2 regions of the Stenotrophomonas pigmentata genome follow, and region 2 is predicted to be linked to the other one. Evidence: predicted binding sites of a transcription regulator. Region 2 holds the regulator's gene; the other holds the start of a gene.
The links. Region 2 encodes FliA, which starts transcription of late flagellar genes. Its sites were predicted from a motif close to TAAAGTTTNNCNNNCNNNGGCCGATAA; they were not measured.
Positions count from the first base shown of each region.

Region 1 (15,245 bases), 1.5 Mb from region 2:
AGCAGTTTCATCGCATGACTCCTTACTTCACGCCGTGCATGAGCTTCTGCACCAGTGGGGCGATCAGGAACAGCAGCACACCTGCACCCAGCAGCGACCAGAAACCGAACGTATAGCCCTTCAGGGCCGATTCCACCGTCATGCCGCTCTCGCCACTGACCACCGCGGCGAAAATGCCCGACAGGTTGTTGCCGATGGCGGTGGACAGGAACCAGCCGCCCATCGCCAGGCCCACCACCTTGAGCGGGGCCAGCTTGGTGGTCATCGACAGACCGATCGGCGACAGGCACAACTCACCGACGGTCTGGATCACATAGACCATGAACAGGGTCCAGAACGGGATCTTGCCAGCGCCGTCGACCAGCGAGGACAGCGCGTACATCAGCAGCAGGAAGGCCAGGCCGTTGAAGATCAGACCCAGGCCGAACTTGCGCGGGATGGACGGGTTGGCCTTGCCCAGCGCGGTCCACAGCCAGACGAAGATCGGGCCAAGGGCCAAGATGGCGACCGAATTGACCGACTGGAACCAACCAATCGGGAAGGTCCAGCCCCCAAGGTCACGGTTGACGATGTTCTGCGCCAGGAAGTTGAACGAGCTGCCCGCCTGTTCGAAGAACATGAAGAACAGCACGTTGAACACGAAGATGATCAGCATGGCGATGGCACGGTCACGCGCTACCTTGCCCTCGCGGATGCCCTCGACCAGGATCATCACGCACAGCGCGGTGAACAGGCCGCCCAGGATCCAGCCAAGGATGCCGGCATCGATGGACAGCAGCGCATAGGCGACCGGCACCGCCACCAGCGAACCCACCAGCACAGCGATGGTGCGACCCATGCCTTCACCACCGGCCGGCGGCTTGCCGATTTCGCCGAGCTGGCGACGGCCAAACCAGAACCACACCAGGCTGATCAGCATGCCGACGCCCGAGGCGATGAACACGTATTTGTAGGCCGGCATGGCTTCGGTGCCGAACACATTCTCGGCCAGGATGCCGGTCAACACCGGGGCGACCAGCGCACCGGCATTGATGCCCATATAGAAGATGGTGAAGCCCGAATCACGCCGCGAGTCGTTGATGCCGTACAACTGCCCGACCATGCTGGAGATGTTCGGCTTGAACAAGCCGTTGCCCGCGATCACCGTGGCCAGGCCGATACGGAACACCTGATCGTTGGGGATGGCGATCAGGAACAGGCCCAGCGACATCACCGCCGCGCCGATCAGGATAGAACGCTGGTAACCGATGATCCGGTCGGCGACGAAGCCGCCGAACAGGGCCGCCGCATACACCAGCGCCAGATAGGCGCCGTAGAGCTTGCTGGCACCGGCCTGGCTCTCGGAGAACTGGGCCACGATGTACAGCGTCAACGCCCAGCGGATACCGTAGAACGCAAATCGCTCGAAGAACTCGGTCATGAACAGCATCCACAGCGGACGCGGGTGACCGAGCAGGTTGTTGAACTCCGGCACGGGCGCCGGGGTTGGTGCGGAATTCGGCGCGGCAGCGCTCATGCGGTGTCCCCTGATAATTCGTTGGGTAAGTAATGCAAGCAAGTCGGCCGGAACCGGCGCGACGGGCGAGGATCACAGAAGCATCGGCTTCACGTCAAATACATACTGCTGCAACCAACCGCTGCGCCATGCCGGGGCCGGCCCCTTTGAGACCGGCCCATGATGCAATGCAAGTTTCTGAATAGGTTGAACTTTCAACCACAGCAAGGGCTCAGGCATCGCCGCGGATGGTGGTACGCACTTCGAACAGCTCGGGGAAGAAGGTCAGCTCCAGTGCCTGCCGCAGGAAGCCCACGCCGCTGGAACCGCCCGTGCCGCGCTTGAAGCCGATCACCCGCATCACCGTGCGCATGTGGCGGAAGCGCCACAGCTGGAACTGGGTTTCCAGGTCCACCAGGTCCTCGCACAGCGAGTACTCACGCCAGTAGCGGTCGGTGTCCTGGTAGATGTTCTCGAATACCTGGCGCAAGGCCGGGTCGCTGATATGCGACTGGGTCCAGTCGTGGCCTTCGTAGGCCGCCGGGATGGCATGGCCGAAGCGCGCCAGGTAGGCCAGGAATTCCTCGTACAGGCTGGGCGCTTCCAGCACCTCACGCAGCTGCGCCTGCCCTTCCGGGTCGTGGGCGAACACGTTGAGCATGTCGGCATTCTTGTTGCCGAGCAGGAATTCGATATAGCGGTACTGCAGCGACTGGAAGCCCGAGGACGGGCCCAGCACGTCGCGGAAGCCCATGTACTCGGAGGGCGTCAGGGTCTCCAGCACCGCCCACTGTTCGGTCAGCAGGCGCAGCACCTGCTTGGCCCGGGCCAGCACCTTGCGGCACTGCCAGACCTCGTCGCGCTGCATGTGGCCGCGCGCCGCGCGCAGTTCATGGGCCAGCAGCTTGAGCCACAGCTCCGAGGTCTGGTGCTGGATGATGAACAGCATTTCGTCGTGGTGCGGCGGGTTGGACAGCGGCTGCTGGGCCGCCAACAGCTGATCCAGGCGCAGGTAGCCGCCGTAGGTGAGCCTGCCCTGCAGGTCGGTATGGATACCGGCTTCGAGCTCACGCTGGTTCTTTTCTACGGTCATCGGCCTGGCCATCGGATGGGGCGGCAAGGGTAACGCAGGGTTGCACCTCCTGTAGTGCCGACCCATGGTCGGCAGGGGTTTACCGGTAATGCCTCTGCCGACCATGGGTCGGCACTACATGGGCCGTTCCTGGTCGAGCCCCTGCCGACCATGGGTCGGCACTACACCCCTCCCTTTGCCGCAGGCAAGGGGAGGGGGCGTGGAGGGGTGCGCTGGCTCTGGCTCCCGCGCAAACGGAATCGAAACACGCGCAAAGCCCAGCGGCGCGACAATGTGCCGTTCCTGTTGCTTCAGACTGAATACGTTGGAATTGCTCACCCGAGTCGCGCCCTGCGGAACAAAATCGCCCTGTGTCCGGTCAATCTTGTTGCGGCGCAGGACGGCTTTTTCGGACTGAGTCCTTACCATGCGTAATTCCTATCATTTGAAACCATCTGTCCAAGGTGTTGCTGCAATGACGGTTTCCGCCCAGTTCCAAATCAATTACCTGCAGTACCTGGATGCCGACGGCAACCTGGTACGTGACGACCTCCCCGCCTCGCTGCGTGACCCACGCTCGCTGCTGCCGATGTTCAAGCAGATGCTGGCCACGCGGGTGTTCGACACCAAGGCCGTGGCGCTGCAGCGCACCGGCAAGCTCGGCACCTTTGCCTCCTGCCTGGGCCATGAAGCGGCCCATGTCGGCATCGGCGCGGCCATGAAGAGCGGTGACGTGTTCGCCCCCAGCTACCGCGAGTACGGCGCCATGTTCATGCGCGGCGTGCGCCCGCGTGACGTCCTGATGTACTGGGGCGGCGACGAGCGCGGCAGCGACTACGACCGCCAAAGCGATGCGGTCCGCGATTTCCCCATCTGCGTGCCGATCTCGACCCAGTGCCTGCACGCGGCCGGTTCGGCGCTGTCGTTCAAGCTGCGCAACATGCCGCAGGTCGCGGTCAGCGTCTGCGGCGACGGCGGCAGCTCCAAGACCGACTTCTACGCCGCGGTGAACTCGGCCGGCGCCTACAAGCTGCCGCTGATCCTGTGCGTGGTGAACAACGGCTGGGCCATCTCGGTGCCCCGCTCGGCCCAGACCGGCGCCGAAACCCTGGCCCAGAAGGGCCTGGCTGGCGGCCTGTTCTGCCTGCAGGTGGACGGCAATGACCTGATCGCCGTGTTGGCCGCGATGGAACAGGCGCGCGAGCGCGCCCTGGCCGGCGAAGGTGGCACGGTGCTGGAACTGCTCACCTACCGCCTGTCCGACCACACCACTGCCGACGACGCCCGCCGCTACCGCGACGACGCCGAGGTGAAGTCGGCCTGGTTGAAGGAGCCGCTGATCCGCCTGCGCAAGTACCTCACCGCGCAGGGTGTGTGGAGCGAAGAAGAAGAAAAGAACTGGATCGCCGAATGCGGCACCCGCGTCGACGAGGAGGTCAACGCCTACCTCAACTGCCCGGTGCAGCCGGTCGAGGCGATGTTCGACTATCTGTATGCCGATCCGCCGCCGGACCTGCTGGCGCAGCGAGCTGCCGCCATCGCCCTGGAGCAGCGCCATGGATGACATCAAGCGCAATGCTGCCGTCACCTCGGCCAGCCACGATCACGGCGTCGCGCACAGCGCGGCGAGCAACAGCGGAGACACCCCGATGACAGCCACCCCGATCACCCTCATCGAAGCCGTCACCCAGGCGCTGGCCTGGGAAATGGAACACGACCCCTCGGTGCTGGTGCTGGGCGAAGACGTGGGCGTCAACGGCGGCGTGTTCCGCGCCACTGCCGGCCTGCAGCAGCAGTTCGGCCCTGAGCGCGTGCTCGATACCCCGCTGGATGAAACCACCATTGCCGGCCTGACCGTCGGCCTGGCCGCACAGGGCATGAAGCCGGTGGCCGAAGCCCAGTTCGACGGCTTCGTCTATCCGATGGTCGATCACCTGATCTGCCACGCCGCACGCCTGCGCAACCGTACCCGTGGCCGCCTGCATTGCCCGATGGTGCTGCGCGTGCCGTGGGGCGGTGGCATCCGCGCGCCGGAACACCACAGCGAAGCCAACGAAGCCATCTTCACCAATGTGCCGGGCATGCGCGTGGTGCTGCCGTCCAGCCCGCAGCGTGCCTACGGCCTGCTGCTGGCCGCGATCCGCGAGCCGGATCCGGTGATCTACATGGAGCCCAAGCGCATCTACCGCCAGTACAAGGAAGTGGTCGTCAACGACGGCGAGGCACTGCCGCTGGACGTGTGCTTCGTGCTGCGTGACGGCACCGACGTGACCCTGGTCACCTGGGGTGCACAGGTCAAGGAAGCACTGGAAGCAGCCGACAAGCTGGCCGGCGAAGGCATCAGCGCCGAAGTCATCGACGTGGCCACGCTGCGCCCGCTGGACTTCGCCACCATCGCCGAGTCGGTGGCCAAGACCGGCCGCTGCGTGATCGTGCAGGAAGCGCCGAAGACCGCTGGTTTCGGTGCCGAGATCGCCGCACGCCTGGCCGAGGAGTCGATGTACGACCTGCTGGCACCGGTCGAGCGCGTCGCCGGCTATGACACCCACATCCCGCTGTTCCGCCTGGAGATGAAGTACCTGCCAAGCGTGGAGCGGATCGTGACCGCCGCCAAGCGCGCGGTGGCGGTGGGCTGACATGCTGGCACGCTTGATTGGCAGCTACCGCAGCCAATACCGTAACCCCCTGCAGTTCCGTACCGGGCAGATCGTCGAGCTCGGTGTCCGCGACGAAGAATGGCCGGCCTTCGCCTGGGTGAAAACCAGCGAAGGTGGCGCCGGCTGGGCGCCGGTGGCCTGGTTGCAGGTGCTCGACGATGGCCGCGCCGAAGCGCTGCGTGATTACAGCGCACGCGAGCTGGACGTGGACCGCGGCGAGCAGGTACGGCTGCATCACGAACATGGTGGCTGGTGGTGGTCCGAGCGCGCCGATGGCGCGCAGGGCTGGCTGCCGGCACGCGAACTCGAATTGCTGGAAGAGAAACTCACATGAGCCAGACCAAGAATTTCAACCTGCCCGACCTGGGCGAAGGCCTGCCGGACGCCACCATCGTTGAGTGGTTCGTCAAGGAAGGCGACGTGATCAAGCTCGACGAACCGCTGGTGGCGATGGAAACCGCCAAGGCCGTGGTCGAAGTGCCCTCGCCGTTCTCCGGCAAGGTGCTGAAGCTGGCAGGCCCCGCCGGTGACATCGTGGTGACCGGGCACGTACTGGCCAGCTTCGAGCTCGACCCGAACCTGCCGCAGCGTGCCGATGGCCAGGACACCGGCCATCACCACGGCGCCCCGGCCGAAGCCGCGCCCGCACCTGTTGCAGCACCGGCACCGGTGGCTGCCGCTGCCGCCGAACGTGCAGACGAAGGCACCGTGGTTGGCGCGATGGTCAGCTCCAACGCCGTGCACACCGAACAGGCCGTGGCCGTCGGTGGCGTCAAGGCGGTACCGGCCGTGCGTGCGATGGCACGCAAGCTCGGCGTCGACCTGGCCCGCGTCCGTGCCACCGGCGCCGAAGGCGCGGTGACGATGAATGATGTGAAGCAGGCGGCGGCAAACCCGTCAGCGTTGCTCCCCTCTCCCACCGGGACAGTGGCCGGGGGTTCGATCGCTACTGCAGCCGCCGTACCCTCACCCCAACCCCTCTCCCAGGGGGAGAGGGGCTCAAGTGCCCGCACCCCGCTGTCCGCCGCCGGCAAGCCGATGCGTACCGCCCCTCCGGGCGTGGTCGCCAAGGGCCAGCCGGAACCACTGAAGGGCGTGCGTCGCAACATGGCGCGGGTGATGGCCGATGCGCACAGCAAGGTCGTGCCGACCACGCTCAGCGACGACGCCGACATCCACGCCTGGGCGCCGGGCAACGACATGACCTCGCGTCTGGTCCGCGCCATCGTCAGCGCCTGCCAGGCCGTGCCGGCAATGAATGCCTGGTTCGACGGTGACAACCTCACCCGTACCCTGCATGCCCAGGTCGACATCGGCATTGCCGTGGACACCGACGATGGCCTGTTCGTACCGGCCCTGCGCAATGCCGACATGCTGGATGCACGCGGCGTGCGCGAAGGCATCAACCGTCTGCGCCAGCAGGTCGAAGACCGCTCGATCGCCCCGTCGGAGCTGAGCGGCTACACCATCAGCCTGTCCAACTTCGGCATGTTCGCAGGCCGTTACGCCACCCCGGTGGTGGTGCCGCCGTGCGTGGCCATCGTCGCCGCAGGCCGTGCCCGCTTCCAGGTCACCCCGGTGATGGGCGGCATTGAGACCCACAAGGTCATTCCCTTGTCGGTCACCTTCGATCACCGCGCCTGCACCGGCGGCGAAGCCGCGCGCTTCCTGCGCGTGCTGATCGATGATCTGGCCAAGGTCAACTGACAGATTTGTTGGCTGTGTGATTTTGGGGCCCGCAGCGATGCGGGCCTTTTTTTGGCTCTTTTTTGCTTCGAACTTTGCTTTGGGCCTGCTTGTTAGAAGCTTCCCCTCACCCCAACCCCTCTCCCGCAGGCGGGAGAGGGGCTCAGTGCACTACGAGCCGCCGCGATCCTAGCCCCTCTCCCGCGTGCGGGAGAGGGGTTGGGGTGAGGGCAGCTCCTGCCTTTGATCTTTCACCAAACCTCACCGCACAAAAAAACATCACCCACCTGTAACGCCAACCCACGATTCCAGCGCTACGATTGCTCAATCCCACACCGCCACCAAAACCATCATGGGCACCTGGACCTGCAGCAACTGCAAGGAAGTAAACGAAGACAACTTCGATCAATGCTGGAAATGCGGCACCCACGCCGATGGCGCACCGCCGCCGCGCGACTATCAGCCCGATGACGGCCGCAACTGGACCCAACCACCGCGCCTGATCGACTGCCCGCGCTGCCCCGGCATGCGCATGGAATTCATCGGCCGCAAGCGCTTCCACGAAGGCTCGCAGGCAATGCCCTTCCTGCTCGGCGATCTCGGTGAGCTGTTCGTCAACCGCGAGGAGTTCGATCTGCACGCCTGCCCGGGTTGCGGCAAGGTCGAGCTGTTCCTGTCCAATCGCGTACGCTGAGCAGCGCACGCATCGAAGGGCCAACGATGCGTTACCAGCGCTGCCTGATCCTGCTGTTCGTGGCGATGTACCTGCTGATGCTGCTCGGTGGTGCCGCGCTCAAGCCTGGCTATTCGCCGCTGTCGCAATACATCAGTGAACTCGGCGCGACCGGCAGCGCACATGCGCAGGCGATCAGCCTGTTCGGCTTCATTCCGGTCGGCGTACTGGCCGCATTGCTGCTGTTCGCGTTCGCACGGTTAGCTCCAGTAAGCGGTGCCAGTCACTTCGGCTATTGGCTGCTGATGTTCGAGCCGCTGGCGTGGATAGGTTCCGCGCTGGCACCTTGCGATCTCGGCTGCCCGATCGGCGGCAGCCTGTCGCAGTCTCTGCACACCCTGCTCGGCGTGTTCACCTATCTGGGCACAGCACTCGGTCTGGTGTTGTTGGCAACCGCGCCGACATTGCGCCCAGCTACGCGCGTGTTGTGGATCGCGCTGGCAGGGCTCTGGTTGCTGCTGTTCGTATTGATGGGACTGGAACCACTGCAACCCTTGCGCGGGCTGCTGCAACGTCTGGCCGAATGGAGTGTATACAGCGCGCTATGCATCACTGCATGGCGACTGAGTATTTCAACAGCTGTGCCGACAGCGCGATAACACGCAACCACGGATAGCGGGTGTACGCTGCGCTCCTCTGCCACCGGAGCATCCGCATGAGCCACCGCAGCCGTCTTGCAGGTTTCATCATTGATTGCCAAGGCACCGACAGCGATGCCGCCGCCGCGTTCTGGGCGCCCGCTCTGGGCTTGACCGCCAAGCCCGGCCATACCGAGAACGATGGCGCGCAGTACGCCGAGCTATTGGGTGCACCCGCTGACCTGCATGTGGAAGTGCAGCGCGTCGATCACGCTTCACGCGTGCATCTGGATATCGAGTCCGACGATATCGATGCAGAAGCCGACCGGCTTGAAGCATTGGGCGCACGTCGCATTGCCAGGATCAAACGCTGGTGGGTGATGGAAGCACCCACCGGCCATCGCTTCTGCATCGTGCAGATGCACCATCCAGAACGTGGCGCAACGCCCAATACCTGGGATTGATACATTTTTTTCACGACAGCCTGCGTTGCGATGTGTTGGAATGCCGGTCCAAATCAAGGAGTGAACAGCATGGGTTTGATCACCGGAATGGTCGTGGGCGGTCTGGGTGGCTTGGCTGCCATCAACATCCTGGCGCTGATTGCGAAGAACAGCGGTACGCCGCATGACCTCACCACCTTCAGTTCCGATGAGGACGTGCTGGCCAAGGTCGATGCCTGGGCAAACGAACATGGCTATCGCCTAGTCCGCGACATCGATGGCACACGCGTCTATCGCAAGGGCAACAACATCCTGACTTCACCGATGTACATGGAAGTCACCAAGGATGGAAACAAGTACACCGTCAAGAGCTATACGCAGATCAACGGCTTCATCCTCCGCGGTGACATGGCGCTCACCGGCGATACCTTCATCGCGAAACTGCCGCGTTCGATGGCCAAGAAGGCGCAGAACAACCTGTTCGCGACCTTGAACGTGCCTGGCCTGCCGTGATGACGGAACACCGCGTTCTTCGCCCGTAAGCCAAGACGCAGCGATAATGCGCGGTCTCCGCCCACCGGAACCGCAGCAATGAATCCATCCTCTGCTTCTCTACACGGGGCACGTGTCCTGGTTGCCGGTGGCAGCCGGGGCATTGGCTTGGCCATCGCCCAGGGCTTTGCCCGCGAAGGCACGAAGCTCAGCATCTGCGCACGTGGCGCGCCCACGCTGCAGCAGGCTGCCGATGTACTGCTTCGCGACGGCGCGGCTACCGCGCACACACAGCAATGCGATCTCGCCGATCCGGCGCAGATCCAGGCCTGGATCGACGCTGCTGCCGCCGAGCTGGGCGGTATCGATATCCTCGTCAACAATGCGTCCGGCTATGGCAACGGCAATGACGATGCCAGCTGGCAGGCCGGTTTCGATATCGACCTGATGGCCGCGGTGCGCGCCAACCGTGCCGCCCTGCCCCATCTGCGCCTGAGCACCTTGCCGGCCATCCTCAACATCAGCTCGATCAATGCCTCGGTGCCGACGCCGCGCGCGGCCGCCTATTCCGCCGCCAAGGCAGCGTTGAACTACTACACCACCAGTCTGGCCACCGAACTGGCGCGCGAGCGCATCCGGGTCAACGCACTGGCACCGGGCTCGATCGAATTCCCCGGCGGGCTGTGGGAGCAGCGGCGCAGCAACGCACCCGAGCTGTACGAGCAGATCCGCAACAAGATCCCGTTCGGTGGTTTCGGCAATGTCGAGGATGTGGCCAATACCGCGGTATTCCTGTGCTCGCCTGCAGCGCGCTGGATCACCGGCCAGGTACTGGCGGTGGATGGCGGGCAGTCGTTGCCAGCGTAACAACGTTGTGGGAGCCGCTGTTTGTAGGAGCGGCGTAAGCCGCGAAGCCGGTGCACTTACAGATCGCCAGCTTCGCGGCTTACGCCGCTCCCACAACCCAACCAAGCTCAACCAAGGCTCACACCAAATCCGCCGCCCCAACCACCCGAACGCCAGGCTGTGGATTCAATGCCGCCTCCACCAGGGCGTCGGCAATCCGCGGGGCCGGATTGATCCGCCACGCGCGCGGCAATACCGGCGCCAGCGCGCCCAGCACCACGCTGGCCAGATGCTCGCCGGTGCGACGTTCGGCGCGCTCGCCGCCGATCAATCCCGGGCGAACCAGCGTCAACGAAGCAAACCCCAGCGCGCGCAGATCCTGCTCCAAGGCGCCCTTGACCCGGCTGTAGAACACCAACGAGCGCGGATTGGCGCCGGCCGCCGAATTCAACGCGAATACCTCGCAACCGTTGCCCCGTGCCGCCTGCGCGATCGCCAGGGGATAGCCATGGTCGATCTGCTGGAAGGCCTCGCGCGAGCCGGCCTGCTTCATCGTCGAACCCAACGCGCAGATCACCGCGTCCACCTGCCAGCCCTGTGCCACGGTCGCCAGCGCGGCGAAATCCAGCACCGGATTGAACAGTTTGGCGTCGGTCAGCGGCAGCGCGCGGCGGGTGGGTGCGATCACCCCGCTGCAACGCGGGTCGGCCAGCAACCGCTGCAGTACCTGCGCCCCGACGAGCCCGGTCGCGCCAGCCAGCAATACCCGCATGATGTCCTCCTGTGAGCGGCTGCCATTCAAGCCGGCTGCTACCTTGCCGATAATGGGGCTTGGACACCACCTCCGGTTGCGCACAGGCGCAGCCACAACCCGCCCGGATCCCTGCGCAATGGCCGACAGCCCCGACGACTCCTCTACCTCCCGCAGGGGCGGCCTGGGCCGCATCCTCGCCCGGCGCAGCGCGCCGCAAGCGACTGCGGCGGGCGAGGTCGTGGCCAGCGGGGGCGGCGGCATGGCCATGCTGCAGCGCCTGTTCATCGGTGCCAACGCGCCGGAACCGGTGTTGGCGGCCTTCGCCCAGGGCATGTGCACCCTGCCCGGCGAGCTTGGCGACATGGGCCAGCGCCTGCACAGCGCCCACGCCGAGAAGGACTGGGAGCGCTACGGGCGCCTGCTGCGGCAGTTGATCGACAAATACATCCGCACGGTTGAACTGGAAGCCTCCACCACCAGCAACAGCCAGGCCGAGCAGCTGCGCGACATGTTGCGCGACACCTTGGGCGCGGTGCTGGCCAGCCTGATGCAGCAGTCACCGGAACTGGAACAGCAGGCCCAGCGCATGGGTGAGGAACTGCGCAGCTGGCGCAGCGGCCAGCCGCTGCAGCCGGTGGCCATACATCTGCGTGAGCTCTGCCACCAGGTCGGCGTGCGCAGCAGCAGCCTGCAGGAACAGCGCGACCTGCTGCTCAACCTGTTCGACATGCTGCTGGAAAACATCTCCGAACTGCTCGATGGCGACAGCTGGCTGCAGGGCCAGATCCGCTCGATCCGGCAGTTGCTGGCCGGGCCGCTGGATGCGAACTCGCTGGAGCAGACCCGCAACGACCTGCGCGAGGTGATCTACCGCCAAGGCCTGCTGCGTGATGGCATCGACCAGTCCAAGCAGGCGATGAAAGACCTGATGGTGGACTTCGTGACGCAGGTGGACGGTATGGTCACCGAAACCGGCGAATACCACGACCGCATTGCCAGTTATGCCATTGCCGTACGCCAGACCCGCAGCATCTCCGACCTGACCCAACTGCTGCAGGACGTGCTGCAGGACACCGCACGGGTACAGGAACAGGCCGCACGTGCACGTGACCATCTGGCCAATGCCCGTGCCGAGGCCAAGGCCGCCGAGCAGCGCGTGCAGCAACTCGAACGCGAGCTGGAAGAAGCCGGCAGCCAGCTGCGTACCGATCCGCTGACCGGCGCCCTGAACCGGCGCGGGCTCGAGCAGCAGCTGGGCGAGTTGCTGGCCGACCACGGCACGCCGCTCAGCCTGGCCATGCTCGACCTGGACCACTTCGGCCAGACCAATGCCCAGCACGGCCATGCCGGCGGCGACCAGGCCCTGCGCCATCTGGTGGCGGTGATCCAGCAACGCCTGCGCGGGCGCGACTGCATCGCCCGCCTCGGTGGCGACGAGTTCGTGCTGGTGCTGCCCGGCCTCAACCGCGCCGCCGCGCTGGAAACCCTGCAACAGCTGCAGCAGCAGATGGCGCAGCGGCCATTCCTGCATGGCGACCAGCGCGTGCAGGTGCGTTTCAGCGCCGGCGTCGCCCAGGCCCAGCCCGGCGAAGCCCTGCAGGCTCTCCTGCAACGGGCCGACCAGGCCTTGTATGCAGCCAAGCGGGTAGGCCGCAACCAGGTCCTGCCGGCCAACTGAGCCATCGCCCGAGCGGAATTCCGCCCGCGGCTGTGATATTTCCTGCGCTGGTGCGAATCACCTTGGCATGGACATCACTGCGACCGCCCCCATCGCCGATCTGCAACAACGCTTTGCCCTGCTGCTGGCCCAGCACCAGGGCATCGTGCTCAAGGTTGCGCGTGGTTATTGCGCGCACCTTGAAGACCGCCGCGACCTGATCCAGGAAATCAGCACCCAGGCCTGGCGTGCCTTCCCTGACTTCGATCCGCAGCGTGCGCGCTTCAGCACCTGGCTGTACCGCATCGCCTTGAACATCGCCATCTCGCAACTGCGTGGCCGCGAACTGCGACGGCAATACCACAGCGATAGCGCGCTGGACGATGACCTGGCCAGTGTTGCCGACAACGCCGAGGACACCGCCAGCCTGGCCCAGCTCAATGCCTTGATCCACCGCCTGCCAGCGCTGGACCGTGCCCTGCTGTTGCTGCACATGGACGACTGCAGCCACCGCGAGATCGGCGATGTACTGGGCATCAGCGCCAGCAATGCCGCCACCCGCCTGCACCGACTGCGCCAGCAACTGCGCAGCCAGTTCGACCCCACCGACACACGAGGCTGACCGCATGGAACTCGACCAACTAAAAGCCGCCTGGGCACAGCAGGCGCAACGTATCGACCAACTGGAAGTGCTGGCCCTGCAGGCATGGCAGCAGCCACGCCAGGCCGGCGTGCGCCGCCGCCTGCGCTGGTTCAGCGGCCTGCAGCTGGGCTGGTTGCTGGTGTGGATCGCGGTCACCGTGTTGGCCGCCGGCTTCTGGATCGAGCACCGTCAGCTGCCGCAGCTGCTGCTGAGCGGGCTGGCCCTGCATGTCTACGGCATCGCCGCGATCTGGGTATCGGTTACCCGCGCCCTGCTTGCCGTGCATGTGGACATGGCCTCGGCGCCGGTGTTGATCCAGCAGCAACGCCTGGCGAAGCTGCGCCGCTTCACCGCGCTCAGCGAACTTGGCCTGGGCCTGCCGTGGTTCTGCCTATGGCTGCTGGTGCTGCAATGCCTGTGCGTGCAGTGGCTGGGACTGGACCTGTACGCGATGGCGCCGGCGTGGTTCCTCGGCACCCTGGGATTCGGCGTGGTGCTGATGCTGGTCAGCGTCGCAGCGGCACGTTGGGCGATGCGGCGCGTGCCAACCAATCATCGATGGCAGCGACTGCTGGACAGCCTGTCCGGGCAATCGCTGGCCCGTGCCCAGCGGCAGCTGCAGGAGTTGCAGCAAGGCCTGCAGTAACTGCAGCCGCGTTGCTGTTTTGTAGGAGCGGCGTCAGCCGCGAAGCTGGCAATCCAGCAGATTACTGTCATGCCAGCACTCAATTGGTGCCGGTGACATCATCTGCTTCGCGGCTCACGCCGCTCCCACAACGGTTGGTCTATCGGCTTCGCGGCTTACGCCGCTCCCACAAAATCAACTCAATGCGCGGCTTTCGCCCCACGCATACGCTGGAACAAGGTCACCACGGTCAGTACCACTGCACCAATGATCACGCCTACCACCACGCTGCCCACCGCATTGGCCAGCCATTCCAGATTGGCCGGCGCCAGGCCGACGATGAAGTGATGCAGGGCCGGGATCGCGTGCACCAGGATGCCGCCACCCACCAGGAACATCGCCGCGGTGCCGGCAATCGACAGGCCGCGCATCAACCACGGTGTGGCATACAGCAGGCCACGGCCAAGCGCTGCCAGCGCGCGGCCCTTGTCCAGCAACCAGGCGCCGATATCGTCGAGCTTGACGATGCCGGCAACCAGTCCGTAGACGAACACCGTCATGCCCAGCGCGATCACGATCAGGGTCGCCACCTGCTGTGCGAACGGCTGGTTCGAAACCACCCCCAGCGACAGCACGATGATCTCCGCCGACAGGATGAAATCGGTACGCACCGCGCCCTTGATCTTGTCCTTCTCGAACGCAACCAGATCCACCTTTTCATCAGCCATGGCCTTCAAGCGCTCGGCCTTGTGCGCGTCGTCCTCATCCTTGGAATGCAGGAACTTGTGCGCCAGCTTCTCCACCCCTTCGTAGCAGAGGAAGGCACCGCCGATCATCATCAGCGGGGTGATCGCCCACGGCAGCCATGCGCTGATCGCCAGCGCCGCCGGCACCAGGATCGCCTTGTTGACCAGTGAGCCCTTGGCCACCGCCCACACCACCGGCAACTCCCGGTTGGCGCTGACGCCGGTCACCTGCTGGGCATTCAGCGCCAGATCGTCGCCGAGCACGCCAGCGGTCTTCTTGGCGGCAACCTTGGTGAGGATGGAGACGTCATCCAGCAATGCAGCAATATCGTCGAGCAGGGCAAACAGGCTGGCTCCAGCCATGGGTCACCGTCAGGTCGTGGGACAGGGGGAAGAGGGATTCTCACTCATTCGTGGCGTCATCGGGATATCCGCCCACGCATTCACCCACCTGCAACCCGGCTGCGGCCACACTGCACCCGTGCCACCACGGAGATACCCGCTTGATGGAACCGACCAGCAGCGATGCCCCGACCACCGTCGGCGGCAACAGCCGACGCCAGCAGATCGTGCGGCTGCTGCTGCGCTACCGTAATTCGGGGGTGTTCTCCGGGATCTCGCTGGATGGCGAAATCCCGCGCCTGGGCCGGCCACCGGCCGCCGGCAATCCCACCCAGTTCGTCGCCGACCTGGAGGCGCTGGGCACCACCTTCGTCAAGCTCGGGCAGGTGCTGTCGACCCGCCCGGACATGATTCCGCCCGAATACGTGGCCGCGCTTGAGCGCATGCAGGAACAGGTTGCGCCGATCCCGGTCGAG
Region 1 covers NZ_CP130832.1:628,776-644,020, reverse strand. The annotation lists gene Q5Z11_RS02835 (thioredoxin family protein) at 1-11, opposite strand, end outside; gene Q5Z11_RS02830 (peptide MFS transporter) at 23-1,516, opposite strand; gene Q5Z11_RS02825 (tryptophan 2,3-dioxygenase) at 1,728-2,588, opposite strand; gene pdhA (pyruvate dehydrogenase (acetyl-transferring) E1 component subunit alpha) at 3,043-4,131, shown strand; gene Q5Z11_RS02815 (alpha-ketoacid dehydrogenase subunit beta) at 4,124-5,203, shown strand; gene Q5Z11_RS02810 (SH3 domain-containing protein) at 5,205-5,558, shown strand; gene Q5Z11_RS02805 (dihydrolipoamide acetyltransferase family protein) at 5,555-6,931, shown strand; gene Q5Z11_RS02800 (hypothetical protein) at 7,263-7,604, shown strand; gene Q5Z11_RS02795 (DUF998 domain-containing protein) at 7,631-8,242, shown strand; gene Q5Z11_RS02790 (VOC family protein) at 8,299-8,685, shown strand; gene Q5Z11_RS02785 (hypothetical protein) at 8,755-9,177, shown strand; gene Q5Z11_RS02780 (SDR family NAD(P)-dependent oxidoreductase) at 9,256-10,023, shown strand; gene Q5Z11_RS02775 (NAD-dependent epimerase/dehydratase family protein) at 10,142-10,774, opposite strand; gene Q5Z11_RS02770 (GGDEF domain-containing protein) at 10,893-12,434, shown strand; gene Q5Z11_RS02765 (RNA polymerase sigma factor) at 12,502-13,035, shown strand; gene Q5Z11_RS02760 (hypothetical protein) at 13,040-13,702, shown strand; gene Q5Z11_RS02755 (DUF808 domain-containing protein) at 13,882-14,790, opposite strand; gene Q5Z11_RS02750 (ABC1 kinase family protein) at 14,934-15,245, shown strand, end outside.
Region 1: Q5Z11_RS02770 (GGDEF domain-containing protein) is a predicted target of FliA. The motif match lies at 10,801-10,827, and genes of this name have one in related genera.

Region 2 (15,245 bases):
AATGTCCGAGAACGAACAGGCCGGGGAAAAAACCGAACTCCCCACCGAAAAACGCCTGCGCGAGGCCCGCGAGCAAGGCAATATCCCGCGTTCCCGCGAGCTTGCCACCGCTACCGTCTTCGTCGCTGCGGTGCTGGCGCTATACGCCTTGGGCGGCTCGATGGGTGGCTCGGCCCGGCAGTGGATGAAGGCCGCGCTGACGCCTGAAGTCGGCCTGCTGGACACCCCGAATGCCCTGTTTGGCCACGCTGGCTGGATGCTGCTCAAGCTGATGCTGGCCTTCAGCCCATTGTTACTGGTCTGCCTGCTCGCTGGCTTCATCGCCCCAACCCTGATGGGCGGTCTGCGCGTTTCCAGCAAGGCGATGATGCCGGACCTCAACCGCATGAACCCGATGTCCGGGATCAAGCGCCTGGTTGGCGCCGAGGCCCTCGCGGAATTCGTCAAGTCCCTGCTGCGCGTGGCCTTTGTCGGCACCGCCGCGGGCCTGTGCATCTGGCACGGCGTGGATGCGCTACGCGGCCTGCTGCACCTGCCGCTGGAGAGCGCCATCGGCCGCGGCCTGGCCTTCACCCTCAAGCTGCTGCTGGCCACGGCCGGCGCGATGGCCCTGCTTGCCGCCATCGATGCGCCGTACCAGAAGTGGAACTGGCTGCGGAAGCTGAAGATGACCCGCGAAGAGCTGCGGCGCGAGATGAAGGAAAGCGAGGGCAGCCCCGAGGTCAAGGGCCGCATTCGGCAGATGCAGATGCAGCTGTCGCAGCGGCGGATGATGGAAGCGGTGCCAACCGCCGACGTCGTGCTGGTCAACCCGACCCACTACGCGGTCGCCCTCAAGTACGAAAGTGGACGCATGAACGCCCCCACCGTGGTCGCCCGCGGCGTCGACGAACTGGCCCTGCGCATTCGCCAGGTGGCCGACGGCAACAAGGTCACCATCGTCTCGGCGCCGCCTTTGGCACGGGCCTTGTATCGGGAAAGCCAACTCGGCAAGGAAATCCCCGTGAGACTGTATTCGGCTGTTGCCCAGGTCCTGTCCTACGTCTACCAGTTGCGCCAATGGCGCACGGGCCCGATGCCGCAGATGGCGTCCATCGATATCGATGAATTCGGCAAGGGAGGCAGCCGATGAGCAGCCAGACCTCGGGCTTCTCCGCGCGCCGCGTGCTGGACATGCTGCGCCAGGGGCTGGGTGCACCACTGATCGTGCTGGCCTTGCTGGCAATGGTGGTGGTGCCCTTGGCACCGCCGGTGCTGGACGCCCTGTTCACCCTGAACATCGCGATCTCGATGCTGGTGCTGCTGGCCGTCGTGTATGTGAAGCGACCGCTGGACTTCACCATCTTCCCGATCGTGCTGCTGGTCACCACGATGCTGCGGCTGGCGCTGAACGTGGCCTCCACCCGCGTGATCCTGCTCAACGGCCAGGACGGCCACGAAGCCGCCGGCAAGGTGATTGCCGCCTTCGGTGAGTTCGTCATCGGCGGCAATTACGCGGTCGGCATCGTGGTCTTCGCGATCCTGACCATCATCAACTTCGTGGTTATCACCAAGGGTGCCGGGCGCGTGTCGGAAGTGACCGCCCGCTTCATCCTGGACGCCATGCCCGGCAAGCAGATGGCGATCGACGCCGACCTCAACGCCGGTTTGCTGACCCGCGAAGAGGCCAAGGTCCGCCGCGAGGAAGTCCGCGAGGAAGCCGACTTCTACGGTGCGATGGACGGTGCCAGCAAGTTCATTCGTGGCGACGCCATCGCCGGCATCCTGATCCTCTTCATCAACATGCTCGGCGGCCTGGCCGTAGGTGTACTGCAGCACGGCATGCCGTTCGGCGACGCCGCGGCGACGTATACGCTGCTGTCGATCGGTGACGGCCTGGTGGCGCAGCTGCCGGCCCTGCTGGTTTCCAGTGCCGTGGCCATGCTGGTGACCCGCGCGTCGCGCTCGCAGGACATGAGCGAGGCGATGATGGGCCAGGTGTTTGGTCAGTACCGCGCACTGGCCATCACCGCCGGCATCATCGGCTTGGTCGGCCTGGTGCCGGGCATGCCGAACCTGGCCTTCCTCACTTTGGCGGCAATCCTCGGCTTCATCGCCTGGAAACTGTGGAAACGTGAAACCGCTGCTGCCGCCAAGCCCGCAAGCAACGAAGCCGCTGCCAACGAAGGCGGCCTGAACGCGCTGGGCCAGCCGCAGCCCGCCCCCACCGCTGAACTGACCTGGGACGAGCTGCGCCCGGTTGATCCGCTCGGCCTGGAAGTGGGGTACCGGCTGATTCCGCTGGTCGACAAGGCCCAGGGCGGCGAATTGATGACGCGCATCAAGGGCGTGCGCCGAAAGCTCACCCAGGACCTGGGCTTCCTGATCCCGCCGGTCCACATCCGCGACAACCTGGAACTGCCGGCCACCCATTACCGCCTGCTGATCCACGGCGTGCCGGTCAGCACCGCCGACATCCATCCGGACCGCGAACTGGCACTGGACCCGGGCAGCGCGATGGGCAAGCTGGAAGGCATTGCCGGCAAAGACCCGGCGTTCGGCCTGGACGCCACCTGGATCCAGCCGCATCAGCGCGCCCATGCCGAGTCGCTGGGCTACACCGTGGTCGATCCGGCCACCGTGGTTGCCACCCACCTGTCGCACCTGATCCGCGAGCACGCGCCGGAACTGCTCGGCCACGAGGAAGTGCAGCAGTTGCTGGCGACCCTGGCCAAGAGCGCGCCCAAGCTGGCCGAGGACCTGTCGCCCAAGGCGCTGCCGCTATCCACTGTGGCCCGTGTGCTGCAGAACCTGCTGGTCGAGCGCATCCCGATCCGCCAGCTGCGCAAGATCGCCGAAGCCATGGTCGAAGCCGCCGCAGTCACCCAGGACGCCGCCGCACTCACCGCCTCGGTACGCAATGCATTGGGCCGCTTCATCGTACAGGAAATCGCCGGTTCCTCGCCGGAGCTGCCGGTGTTCACCCTCAACCCGCAATTGGAACGCGTCTTGCAGGAGTCAACACAAGGCAATGGCGCCGCACTGGAACCTGGTCTCGCCGAACGCCTCCACCAAAGCCTTGCCGATTGCGTCGGCAAGCAGGAGGCCCGAAACGAGCCGGCTGTAGTGCTGGTACCGGCCCCGGTCCGCGCCGCGCTGGCGCGCCTGGTCCGCCACAGCGTTCCCTCGCTGTCGGTCCTGGCCTACAGCGAAGTGCCGGAAGACAAACGCCTGAAGCTGGTCGGCACGATCAGCTGAGGCAGCCCGAAAGCCGACACCGGCAACCCTGCCGGTGACGGAAACCAGACACCTGCTGCATCGCCCCCATTCCGCAAGAAGGAGCCCGCTTCGTCATGTTCGACATCGCCAACGCCACTCCTTCGCCGCCTCACTCCCGGTACCAAAGCATGAAGATCAAACGTTTCGTCGCCGCTGACATGCGCACCGCCATGAACCTCGTGCGCAAGGAACATGGCCCCGATGCCGTGATCCTGTCCAACCGCCGGATCGAGGAAGGTGTGGAGATCGTGGCGGCTGCGCATTACGACGAAACCGCGGTGAAGCAGGCCCTGGAAGCGACCCGCCCGGCCCCGCCGGCACCGGCCAAGCCGCGCAGCGCCGCCGAAGCCATCATGGCCGCGATGACCCGCCGCAAGACCCCGGAGCCGGAACCGGTCACCGCCACCACCTCGGCCGTCGCCGCCCTGGCACGCTCGGCAGTTGGCGCGACCGGCCGCTCCATCGACAACAGCATCGAGTTGGCACCGGGTAGCCGCTTTGCCGGCCTGCTCAAGTCCGCCGAAGTCGAACCGGTTGCTCCGCGCGCACCTGTCCCGCAGACCTTCTTCGCCACCCAGCCGGCCAGCGCCGACGAACTGCCGGTGGTGCCGGCTTTCCGTCCCGCCGGCAGCGCCGCTGCGGTCGCTCCGCTGGCCGCCGCACCTGCCGTCACCCAGCAGGCCAGCTTTGCCGACGCCATCGCCGCCGTCACCATCGAGCCGCCTGCACCGATGGAACGCGCGCGCTTCGTCATCGATCCGCCGATGCCGGAACCGGAGTTGCAGCAGCCGATCGCTGCCGTCGCCGTTCCAGCAATCCCTGTCGCACCGGTGTTCAACCCTGCCCCGGTCGCCGTGGCCCCAGTCGCTGTCGCGCCCGCAATCGAGGCAATCGCAGCCCCGGCCGCTGCGGCAGCAGCCATCGCCGCCGTCGCTAGCCCGCAGCCGGCGGAAGCGCCGGTCACCAGCGCTGTTGAAGCCACCGAAACTGCCGCCGTCGCCGCCACCTCCCCGGTGAGCGCAGTGACCAGCGCACCGGTGATCATCGCCCGCGACGACGAACAGCTCAGCCAGCTGCGTCAGGAAGTGGCCGGCATGCGCCATCTGATCGAGCGCGAGATGAACCGCTTCACCGATGAACGCCTGCGCGGCAGCGCGGTGCGCGCCAATGCGCTGGACCTGATGGACGAGTACGGCTTCGACGCCGGCCTGGCCCGCGATGTGGCCACCCAGATCCCGGCCGACATCGAGCCGAGCCGCGCTCGCGGTCTGATGCTGGGCCTGATCTCCAAGAAGCTGCCGATCGCCCCGGTCGACCCGATGGAAACCGGCGGCGTCATCGCCCTGGTCGGCCCCACCGGCGCCGGCAAGACCACCACCATTGCCAAGCTGGCCTCGCGCTTTGCCGAAGCCCACGCCGCCCGCGACGTGGCCTTGGTCACCACCGATACCCAGCGCATCGGCGCCCGCGAGCAGCTGTACGGCTTCGGCCGCCAGCTCGGCATCGCCGTGCACGAGGCCAACAGCGGCACCGACCTGAACCAGCTGCTGCAGAAGCTGGCCGACTACAAGCTGGTGCTGATCGACACCGCCGGCCTGGGCCAGCGCGACCGCGCCCTCACTGCCCAGCTGCAGTGGCTGCGCGCCGCCGGTCAGATCCGCACCCTGCTGGTGCTGCCCGCCAACACCGCCTTCCAGGACATGGACGAAGTGGTCCGCCGCTTCAGCGCCGCCAACCCGCAGGGCGTGGTGCTGACCAAGCTGGACGAGACCGGCCGCTTCGGTTCGGCCCTGTCGGTGGCGGTCGATCACCGCCTGCCGATCACCTGGGTGACCGACGGCCAGGACGTTCCGGAAGACCTTTACCGGGCCTCTGCCGCAAATCTTGTACTCCGCCTTGAAGATTTGCGCCGCGCGGCCGATATGCCCTGCAACACGGAGTTGAACAATGCAGTCGCGTGAGTACGCCAAGCTGACCAACACCTTCCCGCTGTCGGCTACCCGGCACGAACCTGCCGGCCCGGTACGCACCATCGCGGTGACTGGCGGCAAGGGCGGTGTGGGTAAAACCAATGTCTCGGCCAACCTGGCCGTGGCACTGGCAGGCATGGGCAAACGCACCCTGCTGCTGGATGCCGACCTGGGCCTGGCCAACATCGACGTGGTGCTGGGCCTGCAGCCCAAGCACACCCTGGCCGACCTGGTCGCCGGGCGCGCCACGCTGGAAGAAGTGATCATCGAGGGCCCCAATGGCGTGCTCGTGGTCCCCGCCGCTTCCGGCCGCCGCCACATGGCCGAGCTGCAGCCTGCCGAGCACGTCGGCCTGGTCAACGTGTTCTCCGAGCTGGAACGCGACCTCGATGTGATGATCATCGACACCGCCGCCGGTATCACCGACAGCGTGCTGACCTTCTGCCAGGCAGCCCAGGACACCGTGGTGGTGGTCTGTGACGAGCCGGCCTCGATCACCGATGCCTACGCGCTGATCAAGGTCCTGTCGCGCGAACGCGGCGTGGACCGTATCCAGGTGGTGGCCAACATGGTCCGCGACCCGAACGAAGGCCGCGCCCTGTACGAAAAGCTGGTGCGGGTCTGCGAGAAGTTCCTGATCGATGTTTCGCTGAACTACCTGGGCTGCGTGCCGCAGGACGACTGGCTGCGCCTTTCGGTGCAGCGCCAGCAGCCGGTGGTCAAGCTCTACCCTTCCGCGCCAGCCTCGCTGGCCATCAACGAAATCGCCCGTCGCACCGCGCGCTGGCAAGCCCCAACCGCCCCGCGCGGCGGCGTTGAGTTCTTCCTGGAACGCATCATCCAGCAGAAGGTGAAGGCATGAACAATGCAGCCGCTCAATACCGTGAAGTCCAGCGCAGTGCGGCCAATGACTGCATCACCCGCCACGCCGACCTGGTCCGCCGCATCGCCCACCACCTGGCCGCACGCCTGCCTGCGAGCGTCGAGGTCGACGACCTGATCCAGGCCGGCATGATGGGTTTGATCGAGGCCTCGCGCAGCTATGACGCCGAACAGGGCGCATCGTTCGAGACCTATGCATCCATCCGCATCCGCGGCTCGATGATCGACGAGATCCGTCGTGGCGACTGGGTGCCGCGCTCGGTGCACCGCCGCGCCCGCGACGCTGCCGCCACCATCCGTCGCCTCGAACAGAGCAGCGGCCGCGCGGCCAGTGCCAGCGAAGTGGCCGAAGCGATGGAACTGCCGCTGCCCGAATACATGCGACTGGTCGAAGACGCCTCGCGCGGACAGGTATTGAGCCTGGAATCGCGCATCGAAGACCAGGGCGAACTGGACACCCCGACCACCGGCGGCCCCAACCCGCAGCAGGTGCTGGAGCGCAGCCAGTTCGGTGCCGAGCTGGGCAAGGCCATCGGCCACCTGCCGGAACGCGAACAGCTGGTGCTGTCGCTGTACTACGAGCAGGAATTGAACCTGAAAGAAATCGGCGCGGTATTGGGCGTTAGCGAATCCCGCGTCTGTCAGATCCACGGCCAAGCCATGCTGCGCCTGCGAGGGCGGCTGAAGATTTTCGAGGCGGCAGACGCCGGCCTCGAGGAACCATGAAGAGGAAAGCCTTTTGAACAAGAACATGCGCATCCTGATCGTTGACGACTTCTCGACGATGCGTCGCATCGTCAAGAACCTGCTCGGCGATCTGGGCTTCACCAATACCGCCGAAGCCGAGGACGGGCATGCCGCGCTGTCACTGCTGCAGAGCCAGCCGTTCGATTTCGTGGTCACCGACTGGAACATGCCGGTGATGACCGGCATCGAGCTGCTCAAGGCCATCCGCAACGATGCCAAGCTCAAGACCTTGCCGGTCCTGATGGTCACCGCCGAGGCCAAGCGCGAGCAGATCATCGAGGCCGCGCAGAGCGGCGTGAACGGCTACATCATCAAGCCGTTCACCGCGCAGACTCTGGAAGAGAAGCTCGGCAAGATCTTCGAACGCCTGGCAGCGAGCGCCTGATGAACCAACTCGGGGAAGCACTGAACGACAAATCGGCCCTGGTGCAGCGCCTGCAGGACGCACTGGCAGCATTGGAAAGCGGCGACGAAGCCGGCTGGCGCCGGGAAATCGACGCGCTGGCCGCCCTGCGCGCCCAGCCGATGATGTCCGGCCTGGGCCGGCTCGCACGCGAACTCGGCCAGGCCCTGGGCGAATTGCCCAGCGTGCCCAGTGAAGCCGGCGAGCTGGACGACGCCTGCGCGCGCCTGGACCACGTGGTGCAGATGACCGAGCAGGCCACCCACCGCACGCTGGATCTGGCTGAAGAATGCCGCGCGCTGACCGAGCGTCTGCGCAGCGACGGCCTCAATGCCGAACAGGGCGAAATCCTCGAACGCATCCGCCACAACCTCACCGAAGTGGCCCTGACCCAGAGCTACCAGGACCTGACCGGGCAGATCATCCGCCGCGTGGTTGGCATCGTCCGTCGCGTGCACGAAGGCTTTGGCGCGCTGGGCCTGCCGCCGCCGGAAGACGATGCACGCAACCAGGGACTGGCTGGTCCGGCCGTCAATGGCCTGGACCGCCACGCCGTGTCGCAGGTCGACGCCGACGATCTGCTCTCGGACCTGGGGCTGTAAGTCATGAGTGCTTTTGCCGACGACATCGCCGCCGACTTCATCCTCGAAGCGCAGGAGATCCTGGATCGCCTCGGCGAGCAGCTGGTGACGCTGGAACAGGCACCGCACGACAGCGAGCAGCTCAACGCCGTATTCCGTGGTTTCCACACACTCAAAGGCGGCGCCGGTTTTCTGGCGATCCACCCGATGGTGGAGCTCTGCCACGCCGCCGAGGAAACCCTCGGCATGGCCCGCGCCGGCAAAGCCGAACTGCTGGCGCACCATTTTGATGCCGCCCAGCAATCGCTGGACTGGCTGCAGGCCATGCTCGACGCCGTGTCTTCTGGCACCGAACCGGAGCATGCCCCTGCTGCGCTGATCGCGCAGTTCGATGTTGGCGCTGCACCGGTCGTCACAGTCGCGCAACCGGTTGCAGCGCCTGCGGGCGACAGTGATCTGATCAGCGAAGACGAGTTCGAAGCCCTGCTCAACGAACTGCATGGCAGCGGCACCCCCGGTGCCCAGCCGATCGCTGCGGCAAAGGCCGGCGGTGACCTGATCGACGAAGACGAGTTCGAAGCCCTGCTTGACCAGCTGCATGGCGGCGCCGCACCTGGCGCTGTCGCTGTGCAGGCGATTCCTGCTGCACCCAAGCCCAAGCCGGCCGCGACTCCTGCCGCACCCGCGCGTCCTGCAGCAGGCGCAGCCAAACCAGCTGGTGCAAAGGCTGCCGAACCCGAGCACACCGTGCGCGTGGACACCAAGCGGCTGGATGCCATCGTCAACCTGATCGGCGAACTGGTACTGGCCCGCAACCGGCTCAAGACCCTGCGCATGCGCTTGAAGGACGAAGAGCTCGACCGCGCTGTCTCCACGCTGGATATTGCGACCGCGCGCCTGCAATCGGCGGTCATGCGGACCCGCATGCAGCCGGTCGGCAAGGTGTTCTCGCGTTTCCCCAAAGTTGCCCGCGACGTTGCCCGCTCTCTGCAGAAGGAAGTCGATCTGGAGTTGATCGGCGCCGACACCGAACTGGACCGCAACCTGGTCGAAGCGCTGGCAGACCCCTTGGTGCATCTGGTCCGCAACGCCATCGACCATGGCGTCGAATCACCCGAACTGCGCGAAGCGCAGGGCAAGCCGCGGATGGGCCGGGTTCGCCTGTCCGCGCAGCAGGAAGGTGACTACGTCAGCATCGAAGTGCAGGACGACGGTGCCGGCATCGACCCGGAGCGCCTGCGTGCCAAGGCCCGCGACAAGGGTTTGATCGACCCGGAAGCGGCTGCCCGCCTGACCAGCGAGGAGTGTCTGCACCTGGTCTTCCTGCCCGGCTTTTCGACCAAGCAGGAAGTCACCGACATTTCCGGTCGTGGCGTTGGCATGGACGTGGTGCAGTCACGCATCCGCGAACTCAGCGGCCAGATCCAGATCCAATCCGAACTGGGCCGTGGCAGCCGCTTCCTGATCCGCGTCCCGCTGACCCTGGCCATCCTTCCGACCCTGCTGGTGCAGGCTGGCGAGGACGTCTACGCCCTGCCCTTGGCCCGCGTGATGGAGGTGCTGCACGCACCGGCCACCTCGTTGGGCTGGTTCGACGGCCGCGCGGTATTGGACCGCAAGTCGCACACCCTGGCCTTGCTTGATCTGCGCCAGTGGTTGGGTGTCACCCCGGCACCTTCCACGCTGCTGACCATCGTCGTACTGCAGATGGGCGAAGCCCGCTTCGGTCTGGTGGTGGACCAGGTTCGTGGCCGCGAGGAAGTGGTGATCAAGCCGCTGCCACGCGCCTTGCGCGGCCTCAACGGCTACGCCGGCGCCACTTTGATTGGTGATGGGCGGATGGCCTTGATTCTGGATGTGGATGGGCTGCGTGGGGTGCAGGGGTAAGCAATGACCCGGCCCTCCAGCAAAGCCTGCGATCAAGCATCCCAACGGCCCCCGCGATGCCAACTGTCCCCTCTCCCGCCTGCGGGAGAGGGCAGCCCCGCGAAGACGGGGCGGGTGAGGGGCGCTTTCAGCTTTCAAAGCCAGAGCTGCCCTCACCCCAACCCCTCTCCCGCAGGCGGGAGAGGGGCTAACAAAAGCAACAGCGCCTGCAACAACAGCTGCACCGCTCATTGATTCAAGACCGCTACAACGAGGCCGATATACGCACCATGGACCGACTCAGCATCATTGGACTCTTCCTCGCCCTCGCCTCCCTGGTGGGTGGCAGCATCCTCAAAGGCGCTGGCCTGTCCTCGCTGTGGTCCCCTGCTGCCTTCGTGATCGTCATCATCGGCACCCTGGCAGCCATCCTGCTGCACACCTCACCGGCGGTGTTCAAGCACGCTTTCAAGATCGTGCGCTGGGTGATCCGTCCGCCGGCAAGCGATCGCCGCGCGCTGGTCCAGCAGATCGTCGACTGGAGCAACATCGCCCGCCGCCAGGGCCTGCTCGGCCTGGAGCCGCAGGTGGAGCTGCAGGACGATCCGTTCATCCGCAAGGGCCTGCAGCTGGTGGTCGACGGCGTCGAGCCGGACACTATCCGCCATATGCTGGAGATCGAACTCGGCAGCCAGGAGCAGCAGGATCTGGCCGCTACCAAGGTCTTTGAAGGCATGGGCATCTACGCCCCTACCCTCGGCATCATCGGCGCCGTGCTCGGCCTGATCGCGGTGATGAAGAACCTGGCCGACCCGAGCAAGCTCGGCCACGGCATCGCCGCGGCATTCACTGCCACCATCTACGGCATCGCCTCGGCCAATCTGCTGTTCCTGCCGGTATCGGCCAAGCTCAAGGGCGTGATCGCCAGCAGCTGCCGCGAGCGCGAAATGATCATTGAAGGCCTGATCGCCATTGCCCAGGGTGAGAACCCGCGCAATATCGAAAACAGCCTGGCCGGCTACGTGAACTGAGCCATGGCCCGCCGCAAGCACCACGAAGAGCACGCCAACCATGAAGCATGGGCAATCCCCTATGCCGATCTGATGACGCTGCTGCTCGCGTTCTTCGTGGTGATGTACGCCATCTCGTCCTTGAACGAAGGCAAATACCGCGTGATGGCAGATGCCTTGACCACGGCCTTTGGCGGCGCCCCGCGCACCATCAGCCAGGTGCAGGTGGGCAACAAGCAATTGCAGGGCGGCGGCTTTGATTCGCCATCGGTGATCAGCGCACCGAGCATGACCGGTGGCGCACTGGCCGACCCGACCCAGCTGCCGTCGATGGCTTCGCATATGCGCATGCCGGTCTCGGCCCACAACCAGGAACAGCTGCAGCGCGCCGAGCGCCAGCTCAACCAGATCGCCGATCGCCTCAGCCAGACGCTGGCGCCACTGGTCAAACAGGGCGTCATCACCGTGCGCCGCACCGAACTGTGGATCGAGGTCGAGATCAACAGCGACATTCTGTTCACTACGGGTTCGGCGGCGCTGGACGCCAGCGCTCGCAACACGCTCGGCACCCTGGCCGATGTATTGCTGGATGCCCCAAACGGCGTTCGCGTCGAAGGCCATACCGACAACCTGCCGATCGCCACCGCGCAGTTCCCGTCGAACTGGGAGCTGTCAGCGGCACGCGCAGCCAGCGTCGTGCACCTTTTCGCCGATCATGGCGTGCAGCCACAGCGATTGGCGATGGTGGGTTACGGCCAGTTCCGCCCCCGCGAAAGCAACGATGCGCCCGAAGGGCGCAACCGCAACCGGCGGGTGATGGTGATCATCCTCGCCGATTCGGCAGCGGCAGCCGATCTGCCTGCTTCCGGCAACACCACAGCCAGTACCAGCGACGAAGGCGGGAACGGCGGCACAACTGCCGCATCCGCCGTTCGCAGCGCGGTACCGGCGGTCATCGAAGGAGTCCAATGATGCGTATCTGGGCCATTGCCAACCAAAAAGGCGGCGTCGGCAAAACCACCACCACTTTGTCACTCGGGCGCGGCCTTGCCGCGCGTGGACACAAGGTGTTGTTGATCGACCTGGACCCCCATTCCTCGCTGACCCGCGCCTTCGGCGTACCGGTTGAGCCGGTGCCGCAGGGCGTGCAGGAACTGTTCGCCACGCCGCCACATGAGATCGCTTCGCTTGCCCGCCACAGCGACATTCCTGGCCTGGACTATCTGTGCGCGCAAGCCTCGCTGGCCACGCTGGAACGTCGCAGCGCCAACCAGCCTGGTCTGGGCCTGGCCCTGCAGCAGGCGCTGGCCCGCCACGGCGAGCAGCACGACTACATCCTGCTCGACTGCGCGCCGACGCTGGGCTTGTTGATGATCAACGCCCTGGCCGCCGCTGACCGCCTGATCATCCCGACCCAGGCCGAACCGCTGGCCCTGCATGGACTGGACGGCATGGTCCGAACCGGCGAAATGGTCGAGCGCTCGCGCAAACGCGACCTGCCGATCTCGGTGCTGCCCACCTTGTTCGACCGTCGTACCCGTGCCGGCAATGAAACCTTGAAGCTGATGCAGGACCGTCACGGCGAGCGCGTCTGGGAAGACGCGATTCCGATCGACACCCGCATCTGCAACCCGGCAGCACTCACCGTGCCCCTGCTTGGCGACGATTATCCCGGCCGCGGCATGGCCGCTTACCGCCACGCGCTCGACTGGCTGCTGCTCAGCGAGGCCGCGCAGCTGGAGCGCGCCGCATGAGCAACGACGTACTCGACGATTATCTGGGCGAACTGCTGCTGGAGGCCGTGCCCGCCGCTGCGGTCGCGGCACCTGCAACGCCGGCCAAGCCTGCAGCTGCCGAAGTGCCGGGCGACAGCCCCGAGCTGGAGGCCGTGTTCGAGGCTGCGTTGGCCGAAGCACAGGCCAAGCCTGCTGGCGCACCAATCCCCGCCGCGGCAGCCACTCCGGCCGGCGACAGCGCCGCCCTGCAGGCTGCCTTCGACGACGCGATGGCGGCCACTGCCGCCGCCAATGCAGGTCGCCCCCCAACCTGGGACGACCTGCCGGACGAAGTGATCTACGAGACCGGCCCTGCTGAAAGTCGCAAGCTCGCCCATAGCGACAGTGCCAACCTGCAGGCTGCATTTGAAACCGCGGCTGGGTTGCCGGTGAGCCCTGCTCCCCCTCCGCGCAGCACCCCCAATGTCCGCGCTCTGGAGCACCCCTCGCCAGATGCGCGTCCCAGCACCTGGCAGGAACTGCAGGCGCAGGCACAGCGCCCGGCGAGCAGCCCGCAGCAACGGCGCGCCGCCGAGCGCAGTTCACGTTGGTTGCGACTGCGCTGTGGGCAACAGACCTATGCGCTGGAGCTGTTGAAGGTGCAGGAAGTGGTGTTGCCGGTGCCGCTGCTTGCATTGCGAGGTACCGGCCCGGCGATGCTGGGCATCATGAATCTTCGCGGCCAAGTGGTGCCGGTGATGGACCTGTGCCGCCATCTTGACGTGCAAAGCGCGCCTGAGGATTCACAGACGCGCATCGTAGTGCTGGAAGAGAACGGCGAGACCCTGGGCCTGCGCGTGTCGGCGGTGGAAGACGTCGCCAACCTCAACGACTCGCAGATCGAGCCACCGGACACAGCGCGCATCTGCCAGATCTCCAATGAACTGTTCCGCGGCATCGCCCGCATCGGCCAGCAACCGATGATCCTGCTCGACGCCGGCCGTCTGCTGCGCTGAGTACCTCCTCTGTTTGCGCGGCAAAGGGGAACGAAGCAACGGTAGTGCCGAGCCATGCTCGGCAGAGGCTTTACCGGTAAGGCCGCAGCCGAGCATGGCTCGGCTCTACCCAGCCAAGGGCTACCCCTCCCCAGCCCTCCCCTACGCCTTCGGCGCAAGGGAGGGAGCAGATCCCCAACCCTCCCCTTCGCTGCGCGAAAGGGAGGGGCAAAGCTACAAAACCGTGCGCCCGTTAACACTATCTGTTGCAGCGCATCGCAACCCTAAAGATCACTGGCGTATCGCCGCTATCTCTCCCAGTAACGTTTGTTCGGAGCAACGATGAGCACTGTGGCCCTGGCGCAGGATCTCGGCATCGAGTCCACCAGCGAGTTGAAACAACACCTGGCAACCCACCTGCCGCAAGCGGGCGAGTTGCGCGTGGATGCCAGCCAGGTGGGCCGTGTGCACACCGCCGCGATGCAGGTGCTGTGCGCCTTTGTGCTGGCACGCCAGCAGGCAGGCAACGGCACCGTCTTCGACAACGCTACCGATACCTTCCGTGATGCCGCGCGCCTGCTCGGTGTCCTCCGGACCCTGGGTCTGGAAGCAACCCCTGACACAACGAAATCTGTGGAGAACGCTGCATGAGCGCACGAATCTTGGTGGTGGACGACTCGGCGTCAATGCGCCAGATGGTCTCTTTCGCCCTCACCTCGGCCGGCTTTTCGGTAGAAGAAGCCGAAGACGGCGCGGTCGCCCTGGGCCGGGCCAAGGGCCAGCGTTTCAACGCCGTGGTCACCGACGTCAACATGCCGAACATGGACGGCATCTCGCTGATCCGCGAACTGCGCCAGCTGCCGGACTACAAGTTCACGCCGATGCTGATGCTGACCACCGAGTCGGCCGCCGACAAGAAATCCGAAGGCAAGGCCGCCGGCGCCACCGGTTGGCTGGTCAAGCCGTTCAATCCCGAACAGCTGATTGCCACCGTACAGAAAGTCCTGGGCTGATCAGCCCACCTGCCCCACCGATCGGATACCGCGCCAATGAGCATGGACCTGCAACGTTTCCACGCCACCTTCTTCGAAGAAAGCCGTGAAGGGCTGGATGCAATGGAGGCCGGCCTGCTGGCACTGGAAGACGGCCAGCACGACCCTGAAGTCATCAACTCCGTGTTCCGCGCCGCCCACTCCATCAAGGGCGGTGCCGGCACCTTTGGCTTCGATGCCATCGCCGCACTGACGCATGTGCTGGAAACGCTGCTCGATGAGCTGCGCTCCGGCAAGCGCGCACTGGAAGGCAACGCGGTCGACGCGATGCTGGGTTCGGTGGACGTGCTGCGCGCCCTGCTGCGCGAAGTCGAACATGGCCAGGCCGCCGATCCCGCCGCCGTCAAGGCGGTTACCGATCGTCTGCAAGCCGTACTGTCCGGCACGGCACCGGTTGCCGTGGCTGCAGTGAAACAGGAAGAAACCCCGGACGCCTGGCAGATTGGCTTCGCCCCGGCGCCGTCGCTGTTCATGAGCGGCAATGATCCGCTGCGCATCATCCGCGAGCTGGAAACCCTGGGTTCCCTGCACGTGGAACCGCGCATGGCGCGCCTGCCCAGCTTCGACCAGCTCGATCCGCTGGAAGCCTACCTGGCCTGGGACCTGGGCCTGGTCGGCAAGGTGCCGCGCAGCCGCATCGAAGACACCTTCGCCTGGGTGGTCGATGACTGCGAGCTGGATATCCGTCCGGCTGCACCGCCCAGCCTTGCAGTTGAAGCCCCGGTCGCTGCGGTCGCCAACATCGCCGAGGCTGCCGTCAAGGCAC
Region 2 covers NZ_CP130832.1:2,140,566-2,155,810, reverse strand. The annotation lists gene flhB (flagellar biosynthesis protein FlhB) at 2-1,132, shown strand; gene flhA (flagellar biosynthesis protein FlhA) at 1,129-3,237, shown strand; gene flhF (flagellar biosynthesis protein FlhF) at 3,387-5,219, shown strand; gene Q5Z11_RS09785 (MinD/ParA family ATP-binding protein) at 5,206-6,090, shown strand; gene Q5Z11_RS09780 (RNA polymerase sigma factor FliA) at 6,087-6,836, shown strand; gene cheY (chemotaxis response regulator CheY) at 6,850-7,242, shown strand; gene Q5Z11_RS09770 (protein phosphatase CheZ) at 7,242-7,862, shown strand; gene Q5Z11_RS09765 (chemotaxis protein CheA) at 7,866-9,728, shown strand; gene Q5Z11_RS09760 (flagellar motor protein) at 9,998-10,738, shown strand; gene motD (flagellar motor protein MotD) at 10,742-11,689, shown strand; gene Q5Z11_RS09750 (ParA family protein) at 11,689-12,471, shown strand; gene Q5Z11_RS09745 (chemotaxis protein CheW) at 12,468-13,448, shown strand; gene Q5Z11_RS09740 (STAS domain-containing protein) at 13,770-14,078, shown strand; gene Q5Z11_RS09735 (response regulator) at 14,075-14,440, shown strand; gene Q5Z11_RS09730 (chemotaxis protein CheA) at 14,477-15,245, shown strand, end outside.